DNA from 2 places in the Streptomyces sp. NPDC049887 genome. Region 1 is predicted to be linked to the other one. Evidence: riboswitches for the same ligand, from Rfam matches in the RefSeq annotation. Region 1 holds a riboswitch; the other holds the start of a gene.
What was found. Region 1 has a riboswitch for glycine ahead of gcvT (glycine cleavage system aminomethyltransferase GcvT). Riboswitches for the same ligand answer to the same signal wherever they lie in the genome.

Region 1 (4,818 bases):
CGAAGATCGGGCCAGGGAACACCGACACCACCGCCCGGCGCGTGCGGGTTGAGCCAGATGCCCCAGCGGTCGGGGTAGAGGGCGCGGGCGATGTCGGCACCGGCTGCCACCTCGTGCGCCCTGGTCCAGCCGGAGGCGGAGAGCTCCTGCGCGGAGGTGACGCACGGTGCGTAACCGAGGCCGTCCACCTCCATGTTCCCGTACTGGGCATCGGGGGATCCGGCCTGGCCGTGCCAGAGGAGCATCCACACCCGGCCGTCCGCGAGCGCCTGCAGCAGCGCCTCGTACGCGTCGTAGCGCCCGGGCGTCACCTGGCGCAGCATGTGCTCGACCTGCCCGGCCGCCGCGGTGCCTGACGCACTCACTCTGGGTCCCGCCCCTCTTCGATCCGCCGTTCCCTCGGGCCGCCCTGGGCACGCGAGTGCGGCGACCACGTCATCAAACCAGCTTAAGCGGCCGTACTGACACCGACTTGACGTCTATGCGTACCGCCGGGTGTAGAAGGGACGGACCCGGGTCAGCATCCAGTCGCCGACGGGGTCCTGGGCGATGTCCAGCAGAACCAGGTTCACCGGCCACCGCACGGCGACCCGGCCGAGTGCCCGGCCGAGTGCGTCCATGGGGGCGATCCGGTCGGGGCCCTCGAAGGCGGAGAGCTGGACGCCGACGAACAGGACCGGCGGGCCGCCCTCGATGCTGGCCAGGATCCGGCGGGCGGTCTGGACGACACGGGTCGACTCGAACTCGCCGGCCGCGGCGGCGAGGAAGTCGACCGGCTCCTCCTGCCAGTCGGGCTCGAAGAGCCGGACCCGGCCGCCGCTCGCCGGGCCTCCGGCATGGGGGCCGCCGAGTGGCGTGCGGCCGGCACGGCACAGCTCGGCGACGGCGGGCGGGGGCAGCGGTACGCCGACGGCGCCGCCGGGGTTCACGGCGATGCCGAGCTGCGGGGGCAGGCCCCGGGCGAACTCGACGGCGGGCGCCACGGTGCCGGACATGTGGTCGCCCGCGCCGATGCGGAACTGCTCCTGGGAGCTGAAGACGGGGACGTACGGGGCGCCGTCGATCCCGATGGTCGGCAGGTCGAGGTCGGGGCTGTCGGGCCCGCCCCCGTTCGGCAGCGGCACCCACACGGCGCTCCGCCCGAGCACCTCCACGATCCGCCCCCCGGCCGAGGGATTCCCGACCGATGCGGCCAGCACCTCTTCGAGCTCATTGGCGGGCCATGTCGTGTCCACTGTGATCCCTGCTTCCCCCGCCGGCCGGACGGGCCGGCCGCGATGTCCTCCGACAGCAGGGTAGCGGGCGGGCCGAGGGCGTGACGCGGGCGCACGCACAGGGCAGCCGACACACCGCCGAACGCCCGCTGCGCCCCGGGCCGGGCCGCGCGGCCCGAGCCGCCGGGCTCCGTCTCCGCGGACCGCTCCCCGGGGCCGGCCGGTCCGGTCCGGGACCCGGCACACCGGCCGGCCCCGCCCACACGCCTCCGCCCCGTGGCCGCTCCGCTCCGTGTCCGCCCCTCAGGGCGCGTCGCCGAAGCCGATCCGGGTGAGCACGGAGGCCGCAGCGCGGTCGAGGAGGGTCGCGGAGGCGCAGCCCGCGGGGAGGTGGCCGCGCTCGGCCGAGCGGAGGAGGCGGGACACCGCTCGGCGGTGGCGGGCGAAGGCGTAGCCGGAGACGCCGCGGCCGCGCTCCCGCTGGCCCGCTCGGGCGGTCTCCGGGGTGACGTCGAGCAGCAGCAGATGGAGGTCGCGCCCCCGTCTGCGGGCCTCGCGGGCCAGCCAGCGCCGGACCCACGACTGCGTGCCGCAGTCGTGCACGACCACGCTCTCGCCGGAGCGCAGCGCCCGCCGCAGCCCCGTGTAGTGCGCGAGCCGGACGAGCGGGCGGTAGACGGCGTAGGGCAGGGCACGGGGCATCCGCCGGTCCCAGCGGTCCCGCGCGTCCTGGGAGTCGATCCCACCGCCGTCGGCGGCCCGCCGGATGAGCGTGGACTTGCCGCTGCCGGGCAGCCCGGAGATCACGACCACGTCGCCGCGGCGGAACACCAGGGCGCGCGGGCCGCACCCCTTGCGTTCCCGCAGGTCACGCACGACGGGCTGGGCCGTGGTGAGGCCGATCGGCAGGCCGCTGCGGGTGGCCCCGGCGGCTCGCGAGGGAACTCCGGGACGGGCGGGGACCCCTGCGGTCGCCGGACAGGCACCGGACTGCTGCAACGTCATCAGCTCACTCTCCCCCTGTCGGGTCTCCGAGACCCTGCCCAAGAAGCTTAAAGAAAAGGTAATGACCGACAAGTGATTTGCCGACGCGGACACCCGTGCAATGATGTCCGCGCAAACTGCATACCGGCCGCTTGAATCCGCGCGGGAGAGTCCTGGCCACTGTGTGGGCCGGGCGCCGAAGGAGCAAGTCCCTCCCTTGAATCTCTCAGGCCCCGTACCGCGCGCGACGAGGCAGATCTGAAAAGCGATCCGCAGTCCCTGCGGTTCCACCCAAGGTGCAAGTCACGCCCTTCGCGTACGTCCGCTACGTGTGGTCGTGACGAACCTCTCAGGTTTCGATGACAGATGGGGAGGATCGTCCTCGCCAGTCATGCCCTGGGAGCCCCATCCATGAGCAACGCCCCCCGTCTCACCGCCCTCGATGCCCTGCATCGCTCGCTGGGCGCGACCATGACCGATTTCGCCGGCTGGGACATGCCGCTGCGATACGCGAGTGAGCGCGACGAGCACAACGCCGTCCGATCGAAGGCCGGTCTCTTCGACCTCTCCCACATGGGCGAGATCACCGTGACCGGGCCGCAGGCCGCCGCCCTGCTGGACTACGCGCTGGTCGGCAACATCGGCGGCGTCGCCACCGGCCGCGCCCGCTACACGATGATCTGCCGGGAGGACGGCGGCATCCTCGACGACCTGATCGTGTACCGCCTCGGCGACACGGAGTACATGGTCGTCGCCAACGCCTCCAACGCACAGATCGTCCTCGACGCCCTCACTGAGCGTGCCGCGGGCTTCGACGCGGCTGTACGCGACGACCGGGACGCATATGCGCTCATCGCCGTACAGGGTCCCGAGTCGCCCGGCATCCTCAAGTCGCTCACCGACGCAGACCTGGACGGGCTGAAGTACTACGCCGGCCTCCCCGGCACCGTCGCCGGCGTCCCGGCGCTGATCGCCCGTACCGGCTACACCGGCGAGGACGGCTTCGAACTGTTCGTCGAGCCGCGGCACGCGGAGACGCTGTGGCGGGCACTGACCGAGGCCGGCGCCCCGGCCGGTCTCGTGCCGTGCGGCCTGTCGTGCCGTGACACGCTGCGCCTGGAGGCGGGCATGCCGCTGTACGGGCACGAGCTGACCACCTCGCTCACCCCCTTCGACGCCGGTCTCGGCCGGGTCGTGAAGTTCGAGAAGGAGGGCGACTTCGTCGGCCGCAAGGCCCTGGAGGCCGCCGCGGAGCGTGCCGCCACGAACCCGCCCCGCAAGCTGGTCGGCCTGGTCGCCCAGGGCCGCCGGGTGCCGCGGGCCGGGATGGCCGTGGTCGCCGGCGGCCAGGTCGTCGGCGAGGTCACGTCCGGGGCGCCGTCACCGACCCTCGGCAAGCCGCTCGCCATCGCCTACGTGGACGCCTCGCTCGCCACGCCCGGCACCGAGGGCGTCGGCGTCGACATCCGCGGTACTCATGAGCCGTACGAGGTCGTGGCGCTCCCCTTCTACAAGCGCCAGAAGTAGTCACTCCGGCATCCCCCATCAGCAGCACTTCCCCGCGTACAGGAGAATTCAGGTCATGAGCAACCCCCAGCAGCTGCGCTACAGCAAGGAGCACGAGTGGCTGTCGGCCGCCGAGGACGGCGTCTCGACGGTCGGCATCACGGAGCACGCGGCGAACGCCCTCGGCGACGTCGTGTACGTCCAGCTCCCGGAGGTCGGTGACACGGTGACCGCGGGCGAGACCTGCGGCGAACTGGAGTCGACCAAGTCGGTCAGCGATCTGTACTCCCCGGTGACGGGTGAGGTCGTCGAGGCCAACCAGGACGTCGTCGACGACCCGTCCCTGGTGAACTCCGCCCCGTTCGAGGGCGGCTGGCTGTTCAAGGTGCGGGTCGCGGAGGAGCCGGAGGACCTGCTCTCCGCCGCCGAGTACACCGATTTCGCCAGCTGACCAGGACTCGACCCTAGGGATCGCGTGATGTCGCTTCTCAACACCCCTCTCCACGAGCTCGACCCGGACGTCGCCGCCGCCGTCGACGCCGAGCTCCACCGTCAGCAGTCCACCCTGGAAATGATCGCGTCGGAGAACTTCGCTCCGGTCGCGGTCATGGAGGCGCAGGGCTCCGTTCTCACCAACAAGTACGCCGAGGGATACCCCGGACGCCGCTACTACGGCGGCTGCGAGCACGTCGATGTCGTCGAGCAGATCGCCATCGACCGCATCAAGGAGCTGTTCGGCGCCGAGCACGCGAACGTACAGCCGCACTCGGGCGCCCAGGCCAACGCGGCGGCGATGTTCGCCCTGCTGAAGCCGGGCGACACGATCATGGGCCTGAACCTCGCGCACGGCGGGCACCTGACCCACGGCATGAAGATCAACTTCTCCGGCAAGCTCTACAACGTGGTCGCCTACCACGTGGACGACGCCACCGGCCAGGTCGACATGGCCGAGGTCGAGCGGCTCGCCAAGGAGTCCAAGCCGAAGTTGATCGTGGCCGGCTGGTCCGCGTACCCGCGCCGGCTGGACTTCGCCGCGTTCCGCCGGATCGCGGACGAGGTCGGCGCGTACCTGATGGTCGACATGGCCCACTTCGCGGGTCTGGTCGCCGCCGGG
Region 2 (4,818 bases), on a different contig from region 1:
GGGTTGTCCTCGGCGGGCCACTCGCCGGAGGCGACCTTCTCGATCTCCGCACGAATAGCGATCATCGCGTCGCAGAACCGGTCGATCTCGGTGAGGTCCTCGCTCTCGGTGGGCTCGATCATCAGCGTGCCGGCCACCGGGAACGACATCGTCGGCGCGTGGAAGCCGTAGTCGATGAGGCGCTTGGCGATGTCGTCGACGCTCACGCCGGTCGCCTTGGACAGCGGCCGCAGGTCGACGATGCACTCGTGCGCGACCAGGCCCGCCGGTCCGGTGTACAGCACCGGGTAGTGCGGCTCGAGGCGCTTGGCGATGTAGTTCGCCGCGAGCACCGCGACCTGGGTGGCGCGCTTGAGGCCCTCGCCGCCCATCAGCCGCACGTACGCCCACGAGATGGGCAGGATGCCCGCGGAGCCCCAGGGGGCGGCCGAGATCGGGCCGACGCCGGTCTCCGGCCCGGCCGAGGGCTGGAGCGGGTGGTTCGGCAGGTACGGGGCGAGATGCTCACGGACTGCCACCGGGCCGACACCGGGACCGCCGCCGCCGTGCGGGATGCAGAACGTCTTGTGCAGGTTGAGGTGCGAGACGTCGCCGCCGAACTTGCCGGGCCTGGCGAGGCCGACCAGCGCGTTCAGGTTGGCGCCGTCGACGTACACCTGTCCGCCGGCCTCGTGCACCTGGGCGCAGATGTCGGCGACGTGCTCCTCGAACACGCCGTGCGTCGACGGGTAGGTGATCATGAGGACCGACAGCTCGTCGCGGTACTGCTCGATCTTGGCGCGCAGGTCGTGCACGTCGATCTCGCCGTCGTCGGCGGTCCGGACGACCACGACCTTCATCCCGGCCATCACCGCACTGGCGGCGTTCGTGCCGTGCGCGGAGGACGGGATCAGGCAGACGGTGCGCTGCTCGTCGCCGTTGGCGCGGTGGTACGCACGCACCGCGAGGAGACCGGCCAGCTCGCCCTGGGAGCCGGCATTCGGCTGGATCGAGACCTTGTCGTAGCCGGTGACCTCGGCGAGGCGCTCCTCCAGCTCGTGGATCAGGGTCAGATAGCCCTCGGCCTGCTCGACGGGGGCGAAGGGGTGGATCTGGCCGAACTCCGGCCAGGTGACCGGCTCCATCTCGGTGGTCGCGTTCAGCTTCATCGTGCAGGAGCCGAGCGGGATCATGCCGCGGTCCAGCGCGTAGTCGCGGTCCGCGAGCCGGCGCAGGTAGCGGAGCATCGCGGTCTCGGACCGGTGCGCGTGGAAGACCGGGTGGGTGAGGTAGTCGTCCCTGCGGAGCAGCGCGGCCGGCAGCGTGTCCTCGACGGTCGCGTCCAGCTCGTCGATGTCACCGTCGACGCCGAACGCGGCCCAGACGGCGGAGACCTGGGCGCGCAGCGTGGTCTCGTCGCAGGAGAGCGACACGTGGTCGGCGTCCACGAGGTGCAGATTGACACCACCCTCGCGGGCCGCGGCCACGATGCCGGCGGCCTTGCCCGGAACGCGGGCGGTCAGCGTGTCGAAGAACGCGCCGTGGACGATCTCGACACCGCCCGAGCGCAGCCCCTCGGCGAGGATCGCGGCGTAGCGGTGGGTCCGGCGCGCGATCGTCCGCAGGCCCTCGGGACCGTGGTAGACGGCGTACATCCCGGCCATGACGGCGAGGAGCACCTGCGCGGTGCAGATGTTGCTGGTGGCCTTCTCGCGGCGGATGTGCTGCTCGCGGGTCTGCAGGGCGAGCCGGTACGCCTTGTTGCCGTCGGCGTCGACGGAGACGCCGACGAGTCGGCCGGGCAGGCTGCGGGCGTGCTTCTGCTGCACGGCCATGTAGCCGGCGTGCGGGCCGCCGAAGCCCATGGGGACGCCGAAGCGCTGCGTCGTGCCGACGGCGATGTCCGCGCCGAGCTCACCGGGCGAGGTGAGCAGCGTCAGGGCCAGCAGGTCGGCGGCGACGGTGACGATCGCGCCGAGCTCGTGGGCCTGGTCGATGACCGGCCTGATGTCCCGGACGGCACCGGAGGCACCCGGGTACTGGACCAGCACGCCGAAGACACCGCGCTCGGCGATCTCCGCGGGGATCCCGTCGCCGAGGTCGGCCACGACGACCTCGACACCGGTCGGCTCGGCCCGGGTCTCTATCACGGCGATGGTCTGCGGCAACGCGTCGGCGTCGATGAGGAAGACGCCGTTCTTGACCTTGCCGACACGCCGGGACAGCGCCATGGCCTCCGCGGCGGCGGTGCCCTCGTCGAGCAGCGAGGCGCCGGACGTGGGCAGCCCTGTCAGGTCGGCGACCATGGTCTGGAAGTTGAGCAGCGCCTCCAGACGGCCCTGCGAGATCTCCGGCTGGTACGGCGTGTACGCCGTGTACCAGGCCGGGTTCTCCATCACGTTCCGCAGGACGACCGGCGGGGTGAAGGTCCCGTGGTAGCCGAGGCCGATCATCGGGGCGAGCACCTGGTTGCGGTCGGCGAGCCCCCGGAGCTCGGCGAGCACCTCGGCCTCGGTGCGGGCACCGGGCAGCCCCAGGGCCTCGGCGCTCTTGATGACGTCCGGCACGGCGGCGGCGGTCAGCTCGTCCAGCGAGCCGTAGCCGACCTGCGCCAGCATCTTCGCCTGGGCCTCGGTGTCGGGACCGATGTGGCGCTGCTCGAAGGGGGTGCCTCGCTCCAGCTGGGAGAGCGGAATGCGGTTGGCGGTCATTGCGGAGGCCTCCTGGTCGTAACGACCTGCGAGGGGCACCACGGCGCGGGTGCCCGGACGGCCTCCCCCTCTGTCATCTCAACCTGAGAGCTTCACCGGAACGCCGCGGGGCGCGCCGGCTTTCACCGTCGGTGAGAGCGGATGCCGTCCGACGCCCGCCCTGCTTTCCAGAGTGACCTCGTCCGTGCGGTACAGGGGCCTGAGAGATTCCGGGGAGGATTTGCTCCTTCGGCGGCTCCGGCTTTCACCGGGGCACTCTCCCGCACGGGGTCAGCAGCCGCTGCCAGCGTACCAGCGCGGCCTCACCTGGGACCTTCGAGTGGACGACGCCCCGGATGTGCACTTTCGTAGTGTCCAGCGAACCCGTGCGACCTGTTTGGAGGGACCGTGCAGACCGACATCGATCCGCGCAGCCTGATCGGCCGCAAGGCGTTCGACCGCGACGGCCACAAGATCGGGACCGTGGACGAGGTGTACCTCGACGACGCCACCGGCGTCCCCGAATGGGCGGCCGTACGGACCGGCCTGTTCAGCCGGGACGCGTTCGTACCGCTGGAACCCAGCCGGCTCGAAGGCGACGGCCTCCACATACCTTTCGAGCGCGCCCTGATCAAGGACGCGCCCGACTTCGGTGTCGGCCGTCATCTCTCCCCCGAGCAGGAGCTGCAGCTGTACCACCACTACGGTCTCGACCTGCCCCCACCTCCGGCGAGGCCGACCACCTCTCCGGCCCCCGGCGACGAGGCCGGCGGCCCCGGCACCGGATCCGCCGGGGACCGCGACTTCGGGCGGCTGGCCGGCCAGGACGACTGATCCGGCGGACGCACCAGCGGCAGCGGCTCCGAGGGCTCCAGCCCCGGGTCGTCCACCGCGAACGTCCGCACCCGTCCGGGCGCGGCCGACCACGGCTCCTCGAAGCGGACCGTGACCCTCCCCAACCCGCTGCCCTGGACCCACCCCGGGCCGTACTCGGCGTGGCGCACGTCCTGCCCGGCGGTCCAGCGTCGGTCCGCCGCGGGCCGCACGTCCCCGCCCGGGAGCTGCTCCACTCCCGGCGACGACTCCCGGGGCGGCGCGAACTCCTCGTCCTCGTCGTGTCGCTCCCCCGCGGCGGCCTGTGCGAACAGGTCCTCCTGCGTGTAGTCGGCGAGGCCGCTCACGCCCACACCGAGCAGCCGGACACCGCCCGTGGTGTCCACCGCCTCCAGCAGCCGCGCCGCGGCCTCCCGCACCACCGCGGGATCGTCGGTGGGCCCGCGCAGCGTCTCCGACCGGGTCAGCGTCGAGAAGTCGAACCGGCGTACCTTCAGCACGATCGTCCGTCCCGAGTGCCCGGAGGCCCGCAGCCGGCGCACACAGCGGTCGGCCAGCCGCTCGACCTCCGTCCGGATGCGGACCCGGTCGTGCAGGTCCACGTCGAAGGTGTCCTCGACCGACACGGACTTGGCGTCCCGCTCGGCGACCACCGGCCGGTCGTCGTGGCCCATGGCCATCCGGAAGATCGCTCCCCCGTGCGCCCTCCCCAGCAGCCGTACGAGCTCGTCCTCCCCCGCCTCGGCCAGCTCGGCGACCGTGGTCATGCCGGCCCGCCGGAGATGCTCGCCCGTCGCCGGACCCACGCCCGGCAGGGTCCGTACCGGCATCGGGCCCAGCAGCTCCCGCTCGGTGCCGGGCTCTATGAGCACCAGCCCGTCGGGCTTGGCCTGCTCCGAGGCGATCTTCGCCAACATCTTGGAGCCCGCAAGGCCCACCGACCCCGTCAGCCCGGTGGCCGTCAGGATGTCCCTGCGCAGCCGCTCACCGGCCTCCCGGGCCGAGCGGGAGTCGTCCGCCGTGCCGCCCGCCTCGAGGTCCACGAAGGCCTCGTCCAGGCTCAGCGGTTCCACCAGGGGCGAGAGCCCGCCCAGCAGCTCCATCACCTGGTCGCTGACCGTCCGGTAGAGCGAGAAGCGCGGCACCAGGTAGGCGGCGTTGGGGCACAGCCTCCGTGCCTGTGCCATGGGCATCGCCGAGTGGACACCGAACCGCCTGGCCTCGTACGAAGCGGTGGCGACCACTCCGCGCGGCCCCAGCCCACCGACGACCACCGGCTTCCCGCGCAGACTGGGCTTCGCCGCCTGTTCCGCGG

Region 2: another riboswitch for glycine. It lies ahead of gcvP (aminomethyl-transferring glycine dehydrogenase); the one in region 1 lies ahead of gcvT (glycine cleavage system aminomethyltransferase GcvT).

The regions. Positions count from the first base shown of each region.
Region 1 is NZ_JBFAMM010000027.1:29,662-34,479, reverse strand. It holds gene AB0J10_RS27200 (enhanced serine sensitivity protein SseB C-terminal domain-containing protein) at 1-365, opposite strand, end outside; gene AB0J10_RS27195 (enhanced serine sensitivity protein SseB) at 480-1,235, opposite strand; gene AB0J10_RS27190 (AAA family ATPase) at 1,518-2,219, opposite strand; glycine riboswitch at 2,352-2,449, shown strand; gene gcvT (glycine cleavage system aminomethyltransferase GcvT) at 2,610-3,725, shown strand; gene gcvH (glycine cleavage system protein GcvH) at 3,781-4,155, shown strand; gene glyA (serine hydroxymethyltransferase) at 4,183-4,818, shown strand, end outside.
Region 2 is NZ_JBFAMM010000026.1:98,873-103,690, forward strand. It holds gene gcvP (aminomethyl-transferring glycine dehydrogenase) at 1-2,690, opposite strand, end outside; glycine riboswitch at 2,868-2,963, opposite strand; partial or broken gene AB0J10_RS27015 (PRC-barrel domain-containing protein) at 3,078-3,392, shown strand; gene AB0J10_RS27020 (DNA polymerase IV) at 3,371-4,818, opposite strand, start outside.